Regions from separate parts of the Micromonospora sp. CNZ296 genome, predicted to be linked through region 1. Evidence: riboswitches for the same ligand, from Rfam matches in the RefSeq annotation. Region 1 holds a riboswitch; the other holds the start of a gene.
What was found. Region 1 has a riboswitch for glycine ahead of gcvT (glycine cleavage system aminomethyltransferase GcvT). Riboswitches for the same ligand answer to the same signal wherever they lie in the genome.
Positions count from the first base shown of each region.

Region 2: it holds a riboswitch for glycine, as region 1 does, so the genes downstream of both, gcvP (aminomethyl-transferring glycine dehydrogenase) here and gcvT (glycine cleavage system aminomethyltransferase GcvT) in region 1, are expected to answer to the same signal.

Region 1 is NZ_VISW01000048.1:1,278-8,868, forward strand. It holds gene glyA (serine hydroxymethyltransferase) at 1-1,213, opposite strand, end outside; gene gcvH (glycine cleavage system protein GcvH) at 1,220-1,597, opposite strand; gene gcvT (glycine cleavage system aminomethyltransferase GcvT) at 1,630-2,757, opposite strand; glycine riboswitch at 2,896-2,985, opposite strand; gene FB455_RS33730 (LysR family transcriptional regulator) at 3,091-4,053, opposite strand; gene FB455_RS33735 (collagenase) at 4,162-6,696, opposite strand; gene FB455_RS33740 (response regulator transcription factor) at 7,017-7,591, shown strand, end outside.
Region 2 is NZ_VISW01000014.1:148,308-155,898, reverse strand. It holds gene FB455_RS23050 (DivIVA domain-containing protein) at 1-113, shown strand, start outside; gene FB455_RS23045 (NAD(P)H-binding protein) at 163-819, opposite strand; gene FB455_RS23040 (NAD-dependent protein deacetylase) at 908-1,750, shown strand; glycine riboswitch at 1,808-1,898, shown strand; gene gcvP (aminomethyl-transferring glycine dehydrogenase) at 1,972-4,794, shown strand; gene FB455_RS23030 (DUF5999 family protein) at 4,889-5,089, opposite strand; gene FB455_RS23025 (chorismate-binding protein) at 5,213-6,406, shown strand; gene pip (prolyl aminopeptidase) at 6,547-7,497, opposite strand.

The DNA of each region.
Region 1 (7,591 bases):
TGCGTAGCGACGTGTCAGCCTCCTTGGCGGTCAGAGCATCGGCGATGATGTCGGCCACCTCCGTGAAGTCCGCTTCGGAGAACCCTCGGGTGGCGAGACCGGAGGTACCGATCCGTAGCCCGGAGGTGACCATCGGCGGGCGTGGGTCGAATGGCACGGCGTTACGGTTGACGGTGATGCCGACGCCTTGCAGCAGCCGCTCCGCCTGCGCGCCATCGAGATCCGCGTGGCTCAGGTCGACCAGCACCAGGTGCACGTCGGTGCCTCCGCTGACCACCCGGATGCCGGCCTTCGCGACCTCGGCGGCGCAGAGACGATCGGCAACGATCTTCGCTCCGGTCAGGGCGCGCCGCTGCTGATCCTGGAACTGCGGTTCTCCGGCGATCCGAAAGGCCACTGCCTTCGCAGCCACGACATGCGCCAGCGGACCACCTTGCTGGCCTGGGAAGACCGCCGAGTCCAGCCTCCGCGCGAGATCGGTGTAGGCGCTGAGGATGGTGCCGCCGCGGGGGCCGCCGAGGGTCTTGTGCGTGGTCAGGGTGACGACATGGGCGTGAGGGACCGGGTTGGGATGCAGACCGGCCGCGACCAACCCGGCGAAATGTGCCATGTCTACGAGCAGGTATGCGCCTAGCTTATCGGCGATCCGCCGGAACCGGGCGAAGTCGAGCGTTCGAGGGTAGGCCGACCAGCCGGCGATGAGCAGCTTCGGCCGATGCTCGCGCGCCAGCTCTTGGACCTCATCCATGTCGATCAGGTGGTTCTCGGCGCCTACGCGATAGCTCACGGCCCGGTACAGCCGCCCCGAGTAGTTGATGCGCATGCCATGGGTCAGATGACCGCCGTGAGCGAGGTCGAGCCCGAGGATGGTGTCACCCGGCTCGATCAGAGCAGCCATCACGGCGGCGTTCGCCTGCGATCCGGAATGCGGCTGCACGTTCGCGTAGGCGGCGCCGAACAGGCGCTTGGCCCGGTCGATCGCCAGGCGCTCGATGTCGTCGACATGCTCGCATCCGCTGTAGTAGCGCCGTCCCGGGTAGCCCTCCGCGTACTTGTTGGTGAGGGCCGATCCCTGCGCCTGAAGGACGGCTCGGGGCGCGAGATTCTCGGAGGCGATCATGCCCAGGGTCTCGTGTTGCCGGCGTAGCTCCCGGCCGATCGCCTCGGCGACGGCGGGGTCGAGGTCGGCCAGATCATCGTCGAAGGCTGCCATCGGGGCCTACCGCGACTCGTTGGAGAAGGCGCGGTACTCGTCCGGCGACATCAGGGAAGGCATCTGCGCCAGCCGGACCCGCAGGAGCCAGCCTTTGCCGTACGGATCGGCGCCGATCAGGCCCGGATTGGCGATGACCGCCTCGTTGACGGCGACGACCTCTCCGCTGACCGGGAGATACAGCTCCGCGACCGACTTCGTGGACTCGACCTCTCCACACACGTCACCGGCAGTCAGGTGGCTCCCCGGCTCGGGCAGTTGCACATAGATGACATCACCCAGCGCTTCGGCGGCGAACGCGGTGATGCCTACTTCGGCCGGCTGAACCGAGTCGTTGACCCACTCGTGGTTGAGGCTGTACTTCAGGTGTTCCGGTACGTTCATGACGCTGAACCCTCGCAAGGAATGGCCGCGGATCACCGCGGACGACGGTAGAACGGAAGAGGGACGATCTCGACCGGCTCGGTGGTCCCCCTGATCTGCACGGCCAGCCGGATGCTGTCGCTGGTGCCGGCACGGATGCTGGCCATCGCGATCGGCCGTTTGAATGTGGGTGAAGGGGTGCCGCTTGTGATGAGGCCGACCGGATCAGCACCATGGCCGTCGTCGGTCAGCGTCACCACCTGCTGGCCCGCTCGGGGAATTCTCTGCCCGGACGCGACGAGGCCGACGAGCCGACGGGTAACGCCGCTCTTGTGGGCCTCGGCCAGCGCGGCTCGTCCGACGAAGTCGCCTGGTTTGACGAAGGACACCACCCGCCCCAGCCCGGCATCGAACGGGGTGACGTCACGGCCGATCTCTGCGCCGTACAACGGCATTCCAGCCTCGATGCGGAGGGTGTCGCGGCACGCCAGCCCTGTGGGCGTCAAGCCGTGACGCCGACCGGCCACAAGCGCTGCTTCCCACGTGCGCACCGCGTCTTCGGCGTGTACGAGCAGTTCGAAGCCGTCTTCGCCGGTGTAGCCGGTACGAGCGACGACGGCTGGACGACCGTCGATGTCCAGTAGCGCTGCGGTGTAGTAGCGGAGCCGGGTGAGTCCCGTACCGGTCAGGGCTTCCACGATGGGGGCGGCGCGCGGCCCCTGCACCGCGATGATCGCCCGCTCGTTCGTGCGGTCGGCGGCCCAGGCCGCGTAGTCCGCACAACGGGTCCTGATGGCCGCATGTACGACGCGTGTGTTGATGGCGTTGACGACCAGCAGGTACCGGTTCGATGCGAGGCGATAGGCAACGAGGTCGTCCAGCACCCCGCCGGCGGCGTCGCAGAGCATGGTGTAGCGCGCGCCACCGATCGGTACGGCAGACAGGTGCCCGACCAGAGCGTAGTTCAGTGCTGTCGGGGCCTCCGGCCCCGATACCTCGAGCTGCCCCATGTGGCTGAGGTCGAAGAGGCCGGCCTGTTCGCGTACGGCGCGGTGCTCAGCGAGCTCGCTTCCGTAGCGAAGGGGCATCCGCCAGCCGCTGAAGTCGGTGAATCGAGCTCCGTGTCCTATATGTGATGCATGCAGAGGTGAGCGGAGCAGAGCCGCAGGGTCCTGGTGCACGGGGGCGCTCCTCGTCCCGACGCACGCGGCGTCGAACGGTCGGTTGCCTCCCGCTCTGTCATTGACCTGAGAGCTTCACCGCTGCGTCAGCGGCTTGCACCGTGGGTGAGACGACGGTCGTCTGCTTTCCAGAGTCACCTCGCCTGCACGGTAATGGGGCCTGAGAGTTTCTTGGGAGTTTGCTCCTTCGGCGCTCCGAATGAACGGAGTCTCTCCCGTGCAGGTTCGAATGGTGTCTATGTAGTTGTGGGCCATTCGCAGGTTAGGTGACGGCACATACCGCGTCAACATCATCCTGCCCATAGCTGATGCCTATATATCGCCGTCGGATCGCTACGACGCTGCGGGATGGGCGTGGGGATTGGCCCGCCACCATCGGGCGAAGGCAGCGTTGTCGTTGACGTGATCCAGGTAGGCCCGGGTGATGGCCTGGAACAAAGCGCTGCTCTGTGCAGAGGTCAGCGCATCGCGCCGCCAGACGACCATCAGCCTGGCCAGCAACTGCGGCTCCCCGCGCAGCGGCAGCACCCGAGTCCCGGCGGCCGGGGCCCAGGTCGGGTCGACCAGCCGGACACCGTCTCCGGCGGCCACCAGTGGGTGCGCGGCGCCACTCGGCGCTTCGTACCGGATCTTCGGCTCGAAACCTGCGGCGCGGCAGGCCCGTCGCAGCGAGGCGAGTGAGCCGTCGTCCGGCCCCGGCGGACACACCCACGATTCGTTTCTCAGGTCGGCCAGCCGCACCTGCTCGTGGTGGGACTGCGGGTGGGAGGCGGACATGGCGACGAAGATCGGGTAACGGGGGATCAGTGGCCGGCTGGTGAGCGTGGGACCGATCGGCAGCTCGAAGCCCTCAAGGATGCCCAGCAACGCGGCATCCAACTGGCCTCGGGTGAGCGCCTCCACCAACAGTCGCGAGGACGGCTCTATCTGCAGCGCGATCTCCGGATCCGGGAACGCTTCCGCGACGTGGCGTACGAGGCTGCCCGCGCAGGCGATGTGGACGGTGCCGAGTCGGAGCAAACCTGGAATGGGGTGCCGGTCGCCGAAGTCCTCGACGAGCGCGTCGACCTCGGCCAGCACGACGCGGGCGCGCTGGAGCACCTGCTTGCCGAGTTCGGTCGGTTGCATACCGGTACGGCTTCGGACGAACAGCGGCCCACCGACCGTCTTCTCGATCCGATGCACCTGGGCCGTCAGCGCGGGCTGTGACAGGCCCAGGCGGGCGGCGGCGCCGGTCACGCTTCCGGCCTCGGCGATGGCACTGATCGCCCGCAGGTGGCGCACATCGATGCCCATGACCGAGATTATGCACGCGGCCGCAGGCGGCGCGGCGGCCACAGGCCAGGCGGGCGCGCCGCCCGGCAACTCCCGCCGGGCGGCGAACTCATACCCATCACATGTGGTTCAGTAGCGCGTGCTCACCGTGGTGCCAGAGCAGGCGGTCTTCCCGTAGAGGCTGATGTAGTGGTAGCCGGCGGCCGGGCTGGGGATGGCCAGCGACTCGGTGTTGCCGGCCCCGGCGGAGGAGCGGGTGGCGTTGCTGGTGGTGGCCCAGCTCGACGGACTGTAGTAGAGATCGCAGTTGCCCGTGCCGCCGGCCACGGCAATGGTGAGGGTGCTGACGCCGGCGGGCAGGTAGATGTACAGGTAGTCGTAGTTGCCCGCGGTCGCGGAGCGTCCACTGCGCTGGCAGTTGCGGTCGAGGGTACGCGTGTCAGTGCCGCTGCATTCCGGCACGGTGGTGCCGCCACCCGTCGTGACCGAGATCGTCTGGGACGATCTCGCGGTCGCCCCCTGGTTGTCGGTGACCGTCAGCGAGACGGTGTAGGTGCCGGCCGCAGCGTAGGTCTTGCTGGGGTTGACGGCCGACGAGGTGCTCCCGTCCCCGAAGGCCCACTGCCGGGAGGCGATGCTGCCGTCGGCGTCCGAGGACCGGTCGGTGAAGGTGGCGGTGAGCCCACTGGTCGCCACGGTGAACGAGGCGGACGGCGGCTGGTTGGTCGGGGGCGGCGTGGTGCTCCCGCCGCAATCCCCTGCCGCGCAGCGCGTCAGCCAGGCGTCGAAGTCGGCGTCGTAGCGTGAGCCGATGGTGCTGGTGAGGTACGTGCGGGCGGCGTTGAATGCCCCCGATCGGTAGTATCCGAGCACTGTCGTCATGTCCGGCCGATGGGACTGCATCATGTACCGCACGGCCAGATAGCCCCAGTTGTAGATGCGCGTCTGGTCGTTGTTGTAGGTGGTGTCGAACAGCGTGCGCAGCGCATAGGTGTGGTTGCCCGCCTGGCTCTGGGCACTGGTGTAGGTGACGTTCCGGTAGGAGTAGGAGACGTACTCGGCGAAGCCTTCGATCCACCAGATGGTAGGTGTGGTGATGTTGGCGCTGAAGTCGCCGTACATGTTGAACCGGCCATCGAGGTAGTGGGTGTACTCGTGGTTGAGGTTCCAGATCTGGAAGGCCGGCCGGACCCACTCGGCTTCGTAGGCGATGAACCTTGCCTGGTTGTTGGGGTCCGACGGGTTGCCCTCCAGGTACATGCCACCGTTGTTCGTATCGATGCCGTAGATGGCGCCCGCGTAGGTCTGGTAGTCGGTGCTCGAGTTGAAGACGACAACCTCGATGTCGGTGTTGACATCGCCTGCCACCGGCCCGCTGTCTGCGACCAGGCTGTGGAAGTAGGCGTCCTGGCCCTTCAGGCTGGTGCAGGACTGGCTCAGTTCAGCCGAGGTCATGTCCTGCGCGACGATCTTGATCGACGGGCTGCATGTGTAGTTGATGGTCAGGACAGAGCTGGTCAGCTGGGCGGAGAGGTTGCAGGTGGTGTAGTAGGAGCAGTTGGCGACGTCGTATGCCTGGGTCATCTCCGCGACGCCGACCCAGAGCGGCGCGGTCGGGCCGGTCATGTTGCTTCGCGAGAGAAGCGCCGACGCCATCGGCCGCACGATGGGCTTGAGCGGGGCGTGCTGCAGGAATCGTCCGAGTTCCCGGCCCGCGTTCGACGTGAGGTAGCCGTTGTCGGTGCCGAGAAGACCAGCGTGGGTGTTCGCGAAGTTGTACAGGTTGTCGAGCACGGTGCGGTCGGCCTGCACGGCGGAGACGAACGCGGGCACCTGGTGGCCTCGGAACAGCACCGTGTAGACGTTGTTGACCGCGTTGAGCATGTACCAGGACGAGGTGTACGACGAGTTGAAGCCGGTCAGGAGCCGGTTCACCACGAACAGGTATCGGGCGTTCTCCTGTGCGCTGTCGATGAGCGTCACCGCCTCCGCCAGGGTCTCACCGTTGGCGTCGGTCACGTCCCAGGCGCGTGGGTTCGCGAAGAAGGCGTCGAGCGCTGAGCGGATCGCGGTCTGGAGTGCCGGCCCGTAGGTTCCGACGCTCGTGTCGTACCACTGCACGTAGTAGCCGGCCCGCAGGTAGAGAACGAGCTGGGGCATGCCGGTGGAGGGGTTACCCGGGTAGCCGGGCGAGCCGTCGCGCACCGCGTACGCGACGCTTGCCATCTGCGCCTCGCGGAAGGCGTTGTAGGCATCGCTGCCGGAGAGGCTGAACAGGCTGTTGATGCAGTCGACCGTGGATCCCTTGATCTGGCTGACCAGCGCCGACCCCGTTCGGCTGGTGAAGTCTGCGGTGCTGCAGGCGGCAGCGGCGGCGCGAGACCCGGCGTCCGACGGCCGAGCGCGTCGCTTCGGGGTTGCCGGGCGGTCGTAGTCGACACGGGCGGCGTCCTTCGCGGCCGGCTGCGGCGGGCGCTTGTGTACGGGGAGCGCCTGCTCGCTCACATGGTCTACCCGGTCCTTGCCCCGAACAGTCGCATCGCCCGCTGCCGGCGGTGCCGCATCGGCCTTCCTGGCCTGCTGCCCGGGTGGCACGGGCCGCGCCGAGTTCGCGGCGGCCGGCGGCGCGATGACGCCGCAGGCGAGCGTCAGCGCGGTGAGCACGCCGATCAGCTGACCTAGTCTTCGCCGCAATGGGTGTCCAGACATGCTCTCTCCTCATGGGCGAGGGTGTGATCCAGCAAAGGCGCTGACGCACTTCGATGGATGCTTGGGGGGTGGACGCTAGCCAGGCGGCTCCAGCGGCCACAACGAGTCCACAGCGGGTGGTCAGGGTGGCCCGCCTGGGCCTTACCGGAACCTGTGAGCGATGCGTCGAGGGTCGTCGGATCGATCAGGCGACGTGATGGACAGATGACATGAAAGCGGGCGGTCCGGTCGTGCGATCGTCCAGGTGTTCACGATTCAGACACCGGACGGCAACCATGGCGACCATCTTGCTCATCGACGAAGACCATCGCTATCGGCGGCTACTCGGCGATCAGTTGACGCGCTTCGGTCATCTGGTCACCGAGATCGCCCTCCATGAGAGCGGGCGGACGTTGTCCGACCTGACCTGCCACACCCACCGGAGGCCGGATGTCGTGATCGTGGACCCGGTCGTGCCGGCGGTGGACGGGCTGCTGCTGATGCGCCTGCTGTGTGTCGCGTCCCGCCGCCCGGTTCTGGCACACAGCATCAGGAGTATCGATGATGACGTCGTCCGCATGCTGCGCGCCGGCGCAGACGGATTCCTGCCGAAGCCGTGTCCACCCGCGGTGGTTGACGCCTCCGTCCGCGCTCTGCTGCGCCGGGTTCCGCCGGCACCGCCTCCGGCGCCGTCCGAGGTCGGCGCTCTTCGCATCGATGTGGCAGGTCGCAGCGTCTCAGTGGACGGACGACCCGTGGCGCTGACGCGTACCGAGTTCGAGCTTCTCGCCTATCTCGCGGAGCACCCCGGCCGGGTGGTGCCACGGTCGCAGCTCCGGACGAGGATCCGCGCGGAGGGCCTGCCGTCGGC
Region 2 (7,591 bases), on a different contig from region 1:
ACCTCGACGACGGCAGTGAGCAGTTGTCGCGCACGATGGAGCGGATCGCGCGGGAGTTGCCGCAGGGCGGCGGGACCGCGCCGCAGCCGGCGTTGTCGCGGCACCAGCGTTGAGCGGCGTCCCGGCCCGTGTGCACGGCGGGCCGGGACGCGCCGGCGGGTGTCAGGCGGCGACGGCTGCGATCGCGTCGGCGATGGGGGTGTCTCCGCCGACGAGTTCCAGGGTGTGCCCGGCGGTGGCCGGGGCGTACAGCAGGGCGAGCAGCACCCGGGCCACGTCGGCGCGGCTGATCGCGCCGGCTTCGACGTGCCGGGCCAGGGTGATGCGGCCTGCGGGTTCGTCGTCGGTGAGGCGGCCGGGCCGCAGCACCGTCACGTCGAGGTCCCGCGCGGCGACGTCGTCCTCGGCGGCCTTCTTGGCCCGCAGGTACGCCGCCCACACGTCGTCGGTGCCCTCGGACGGTGCGGCGTCCACGCCCATGGAGGAGACCAGCAGGTAGCGGCGTACCCCGGCTCGTACGGCGGCGTCGGCGAGCAGCACGGCGGCGCCGCGGTCGACGGTGTCCTTGCGGGCGGCGCCGCTGCCGGGTCCGGCGCCGGCGGCGAACACGACAGCGTCGGCGCCGGCCAGGTGGGCGGCGAGGGCGTCGACGTCGGTGTGTTCCAGGTCACACACGACGGGTTCGGCGCCGGCGGCGCGCAGCGCGGCGGCGTGGTCGGGGTTGCGGATCAGTCCGAGCGCGGCGTCTCCGCGTCCGGCCAGTTCCCGCTCCAGCAGTTTGGCGATCTTTCCGTGCCCTCCGGCGATGACGACGCGCATGGGCTCAACCTAGCCCGCCTGGCCGCACCCCGCCGCGCGACCGCCGCACGGGTGGGAGGTGCGGGGTCCGGCGAGGGAGCATGGACGGGTGAGTGAGGCGTTCGAGGAGTTGACGCGGCTGGTGGCCGCCGGTGACGTGGTGGTGCTCAGCGGCGCGGGCCTGTCCACCGAGTCGGGCATTCCGGACTACCGGGGGCCCAGTGGCGCGGCGCGCCGGCACACCCCGATGACGTACCAGGAGTTCACCCGGGATCCGCTGGCCCGGCGGCGGTACTGGGCGCGCAGCCACCTGGGCTGGCAGACCATCGCCCGGGCGGCGCCCAACGACGGGCACCGGGCGGTGGCCCGGCTGCAGGACGCCGGGCTGCTCGGCGGGATCATCACCCAGAACGTCGACGGGCTGCACACCGCCGCGGGCGCCACCGGCGTGATCGAGCTGCACGGCCGCCTCGACGAGGTGACGTGCCTGGACTGCGGTAACGCCACCGGCCGTGACGAGCTGCATCGGCGGCTGTCCGAGGCGAACCCGGGCTTCGACGCGCGGGTGGCGCGCGTCAACCCCGACGGCGACGTGGACCTGCCCGACGAGGCGGTGACCGGGTTCCGCGCCGTCGACTGCGGGGTCTGCGGCACCGGCATGCTGAAACCGGACGTGGTGTTCTTCGGCGAGACGGTTCCCGCGCCCCGCGTCGCGGACTGTTTCGCGCTCGTCGAGCGGGCCCGGGCGCTGCTGGTGCTCGGGTCGTCGTTGACGGTGATGTCGGGGCGGCGGTTCGTGCTGCGGGCGGCCCGCCACGGCATCCCGGTGGCGATCGTCAACCAGGGCGTCACCCGCGGCGACGGGTACGCGGCACTGCGCCTGGACGCGCCGCTGGGCGCGACGCTGTGCGCGCTGGCCGACCGGGTGGCGGCGGCGCCGGCGCCGGTGTGATCAACCCCCGGGACATGAGCCGGAAACACGCCCGCTGGTAGCGTGGGAAGTGCCGGTACCACCCACGTGGGAGAGACCGTCGATCCGACGGCGCCGAAGGGGCAGATTCTCCCCGGAACCTCTCAGGCAAAAGGACCACGTGGGCAGGCGCTGTGGAGCGCGTCAGCGCGACTCAGGGGGAGGCCGACCCGTCGACCTCGCCCCACCAAGGAGCGCAGCGCATGACCGCAGAGCAGTTCGCCGACCGGCACATCGGCCCCGGCCGCGACGACGAACGCCGGATGCTGGACACCGTCGGTTACGGCTCCGTCGACGAGCTGATGGACGCCGCGATCCCCGAGGTGATCCGCTGGCACGGCACCCTGGACCTGCCCGCCCCGGCCAGTGAGCGGGAGGCTGTCGCCGAGCTGCGCGCCCTCGCGTCGCGCAACACCGTCGCCGTGTCCATGATCGGCCTGGGTTACCACGGCACGCACACCCCGGCGGTGATCCGCCGCAACGTGCTGGAGAACCCCGCCTGGTACACCGCGTACACGCCGTACCAGCCGGAGATCAGCCAGGGCCGGCTGGAGGCGCTGCTGAACTTCCAGACCATGGTCACCGACCTGACCGCCCTGGCCACCGCGAACGCGTCGATGCTCGACGAGGGCACCGCCGCGGCCGAGGCGATGACGCTCGCCCGCCGCGCGTCCAAGAGCAAGAGCCCGGTGTACGTGGTCGACGCCGACGCGTTGCCGCAGACCGTCGCGGTGATCGCCAGCCGCGCCGAGCCGCTCGGCATCGAGGTGCGCGTGGTCGACGTCGAGCGTGACGAACTGCCGGCGGAGTTCTTCGGCCTGCACCTGCAGTACCCGGGCGCCTCCGGCGCGGTCCGCGACCACCGGGCGCTGGTCGACGCGGCGCACGGCGTGGGCGCGCTGGTGACGGTCGCCGCGGATCTGCTGGCGTTGACGCTGCTGCGCCCGCCGGGCGAGATCGGCGCCGACATCGCCGCCGGCACCACCCAGCGGTTCGGCGTACCGATGGGCTTCGGTGGGCCGCACGCCGGTTACCTGGCGGTGCGCTCAGGCCTGGAGCGGATGCTGCCCGGCCGCCTCGTCGGGGTGTCCCGCGACGCCGACGGCAACCCGGCGTACCGGCTGGCGTTGCAGACCCGTGAGCAGCACATCCGCCGGGAGAAGGCGACCAGCAACATCTGCACCGCCCAGGTGCTCCTCGCGGTGATGGCCGGCATGTACGCCGTCTATCACGGCCCGGACGGGCTGCGCGCCATCGCCCGGCGTACCCACGAGGCGGCGGCGCGGCTCGCGGCCGGGCTGCGCGCCGGGGGCGTGCAGGTCGCGGACGTCGCGTTCTTCGACACCGTCACCGCGACCGTGCCGGGCCGGGCCGCCGAGGTGGTCGCAGCCGCCGCGGCGCGCAACGTGAACCTGCGGCTGGTCGACGCCGACCGGGTCGGCGTCTCCTGCGACGAGACCACCACGCCCGCGCACCTTCAGGCGGTGTGGGCGGCGTTCGGCGTCGACGGGTTCGACGGCGACACCGACGCGGCCCTGCCCGACGGGCTGGCCCGCACGTCGGACTTCCTCACCCACCCGGTGTTCCACAGCCACCACTCGGAGACGGCGATGCTGCGCTACCTGCGCCGCCTGGCCGACTTCGACTACGCGCTGGACCGCGGCATGATCCCGCTGGGGTCGTGCACGATGAAGCTCAACGCCACCACCGAGATGGAACCGATCACCTGGCCGGAGTTCGCGCACCTGCACCCGTTCGCGCCGGACGAGCAGACCGCCGGGTACCGGGAGCTGATCGCGCAGCTGGAGGGCTGGCTGGCCGAGGTGACCGGCTACGACGCGGTCAGCGTGCAGCCGAACGCCGGGTCGCAGGGTGAGCTGGCCGGGCTGCTGGCGATCCGCGGCTACCACCGGGAGCGCGGCGAGGGCCACCGCGACGTGTGCCTGATCCCGTCGTCGGCGCACGGCACGAACGCCGCGTCAGCCGTGATGGCCGGCATGCGGGTCGTGGTGGTCGGCTGCGACGCCGACGGCAACGTCGACCTGGTCGACCTCGACGCGAAGATCGACAAGCACCGGGACGCGCTCGCCGCGATCATGGTGACGTACCCGTCGACGCACGGCGTGTACGAGACCGGCATCGCCCAGCTGTGCGCGAAGGTCCACGACGCCGGCGGTCAGGTGTACGTCGACGGCGCGAACCTCAACGCGCTGGTCGGGTTCGCCAAGCCGGGCCGGTTCGGGGCGGACGTGTCGCACCTGAACCTGCACAAGACGTTCTGCATCCCGCACGGCGGCGGCGGCCCGGGTGTGGGCCCGGTGGCGGTGCGCTCGCACCTGGCGCCGTTCCTGCCCGGCGACCCGCTCGGCGCGCGCGCCGACGGGCGGCCGGCGATCTCGGCGGCGAACCACGGGTCGGCGGGGATCCTGCCGATCCCGTGGGCGTACCTGCGGATGATGGGCGCCGACGGGCTGGCCCGGGCCACCGGCGTGGCGGTCCTGGCGGCGAACTACGTCGCGGCGCGGCTGCGGTCGCATTTCCCGGTGCTGTACACCGGCAACAAGGGTCTGGTCGCGCACGAGTGCATCCTGGACCTGCGTCCGTTGACCAAGGCCACCGGCGTGACCGTGGACGACGTGGCGAAGCGGCTGATCGACTACGGCTTCCACGCGCCGACGATGTCGTTCCCGGTGGCCGGGACGCTGATGGTGGAGCCGACCGAGAGCGAGGACCTGGCCGAGCTGGACCGCTTCTGCGACGCGATGATCGCGATCCGGGCGGAGATCGACAAGGTCGGCTCGGGGGAGTGGCCGGCGGGGGACAATCCGCTGTCGAACGCGCCGCACACCGCGGCGATGGTGTCGGCCGACGAGTGGCCGCACCCGTACCCGCGGTCGGTGGGCGCCTACCCGGCGGGTGTGGACCGGGCGGGCCGGTACTGGCCTCCGGTGCGGCGCATCGACGGCGCGTACGGCGACCGGAACCTGGTCTGCTCGTGCCCCGCGCCGGAGGCGTTCGAGGACTGAGCGGCTGACGCCGGGGCGGTGGGCTCTCGCCGCCCCGGCCGGTGCGCCGGACGGTCATGACCGGCGCGTACGCTCACTGACGCTGCGTGATCGCTCAGGCGACGAGGGCGTGGCGGGCCGGACCCCGGTGCGGGGCGATGGTGCGCCCGTCGGGGAGCAGCTCACCGGTGTCCTCGAAGACGATGACACCGTTGCAGAGCAGGCTCCAGCCCTGCTCAGGGAAGCAGGCGAGTACGCGGGCGGCCTCGCGGTCGGTCGCGTCGGCGGAGGGGCAGGTGGGCTGGTGCTGACACATCGGGTTCTCCGGACTGTGGGGGCACTGTGTCATGGTTCACATGACCAGTGACGCACAGTACCAAGGAAAACTGAGCGGCAACGAGCAAGGATGCGTCTTGTTCACCCAGAATGGGCTGAACGGATGACCCGTAACGGCCCGGACGTCGTGGAAGCGCTCCCACAGGTGGAGGTCGATGCTCCCGGCGCCCCGCCCGGATGCCGCCGCCGGCTCGTCGAGACCGCCCGGCTGCACTGGCGTATCGGCGACGGCGGCGACCCCGCCGACCTGGCACAACGCTTCCTCGCCGCACACGGCATCGACCGCGGCGACCTCGCCCGGCCCGGCCGCCACGACTCCGACGCCGGAGTGTGCGGCGCCGCGCTGTACCTGTCCGCCGCCGCCGGCGCGTACACCCTCGGCGTGTCGCCCGACGCGCCCAGCCCCGCACCGGCGCTGCCCGACCTGGTCGTGGTCGTCTACCACCACACCGACCGCCCCGCGGCGCCCCGGCCGCCGGCCCCGGCCCCGTGGCGGCTCGGACCCTGGCAGGACAGCTGGACCCCGGCCGCGCACGCCGCCGCCGTCGCCGCGGTCCGCGACGCCATCGCCCGCGGCGACGTCTACCAGGTCAACATCGTCGGCCACGCCGCCGCCGGCTACACCGGCGACCCGCTGCCCGCGCTGGCCCGCCTCGCCGCGCTACCCGGCGCCCGCTACGGCGGCACCCTGCACGGCCCCGGCTGGGCACTCGGCTGCGCCTCCCCGGAAACCCTCATCGCCGTCGAACACGGCCGGCTGGTCACCCGCCCCATCAAGGGCACCCGCCCGGCCACCCCCGCCGGACGCCGCGACCTGCTCACCTCGGCCAAGGAACGCGCCGAACACGTCATGATCGTCGACCTGGAACGCAACGACCTGGCCCGCGTCGCCCGCACCGGCTCGGTACGCGTCGACGAGCTGTTCGCCGTACGCCGCTGGTGTGACCTGTGGCAGGCCGAGTCGACGGTGTCGGCGGCGCCCGCCGACGGCCTCGGCCTGGCCGACCTGCTGCGCGCGGTCTGCCCCGGCGGGTCGGTCACCGGCGCGCCCAAACACGCCGCCCTGGCCCACATCGCCGCGCTGGAGCCGGTCGGCCGCGGCGCGAGCATGGGGGCGCTCGGCTGGGTCGGACCCGACCGCCTCGACCTGGGCCTGACCATCCGCACCGCCGCCGCCGACGGGAACCTGCTGCACCTGTGGGCCGGGGGAGGCATCACCTGGGACAGCGACCCCGCCGCCGAGGTCGCCGAGGCCGCCGCCAAGGCCGCCCCGATCCGCGCCCTGCTCGCCGGCTGACGGGTCGCCCGGCGGCCCGGCCTTCCCGCTGCGGCCCGGCCTCTCTCGGCGGCCTGGCTTGTCGCGGCGGCTCCGCGGGCCGGTAGCGGCCGTGCGCGGCGCCTCGGGCTACGCGGGCGGTGGCGGCCGTGCGCGGCGGCTCAGCCGGCGGTGGCGAACTCGTCGAGGGCGGCGACGACCCGCTCGCCGATGCCGTGCCCGCCGCCGTGACCGCCGGACTCCACGATCTCCAGCCGCGCGTCCGGCCAGCCCTGGGTCAGCAGCCACGCGATGTCCGGCGGGCCACTGACGTCCAGCCGGCCCTGCACCAGCACCCCCGGAATGCCCGCCAGGCGGCCCGCGTCGCGCAGCACCTGCCCGTCCGGCTGGAAACCCCGGTTCGCGAAGTAGTGCGTCACCAGCCGGGCGAACCCGTACCGGAACACCGGATCGTCGAACCGGGGATCCGGCGCGAACCCACCGGCGAGCGACACGTGCACGTCCTCCCAGTCGCACCAGTCCCGCGCCGCCTGCTCCCGCACCGCCGGGTCCGCGTCGTTGACCAGCCGCGCGTACGCCGCCGACAGGTCACCGTCACGGTCGGCCTCGGGCACCCCGCCACGGAACCGCGCCCACTCCTGCGGGAACACCCGGCCCATGTCCCGGGTCACCCACTCGATCTCCCGGTTCGTGTTGGCGACCACGCTGAACAGCACCAGCGCGCTGACCCGCCCCGGGTGCCGCTGCGCGTACGCCAGCGCCAGCGACGACCCCCACGACGCGCCGCACAGCAGCCACCTGTCGATCCCCAGATGCGCGCGCAGCAGCTCCATGTCGGCCAGCAGATGCCCGGTGGTGTTCACCGACAGGTCAGTGGACGGATCCGACGCCGGGGGAGTGCTGCGCTCACAGCCACGCTGGTCGAACAACACGATCCGGTACGCGGCCGGGTCGAACAGCCGCCGCCACGACGCGCCCGCCCCCGAACCGGGCCCACCGTGCACCACGAGCGCCGGCCGGCCGTCCGGATTGCCGCACGTCTCCCAGTACACGCGCTGCCCGTCCCCGACGTCCAGCATCCCGTGCGCGTACGGCTCGATCGGCGGATACATGCGGCGGCCTCCCTGCGACAGTGTCCGCACACCCTACGAGCCCCGCCGCCCCGGCGGGTGCCCCCCGCGCAGCGGTAAGCAACGGATAGCCTTC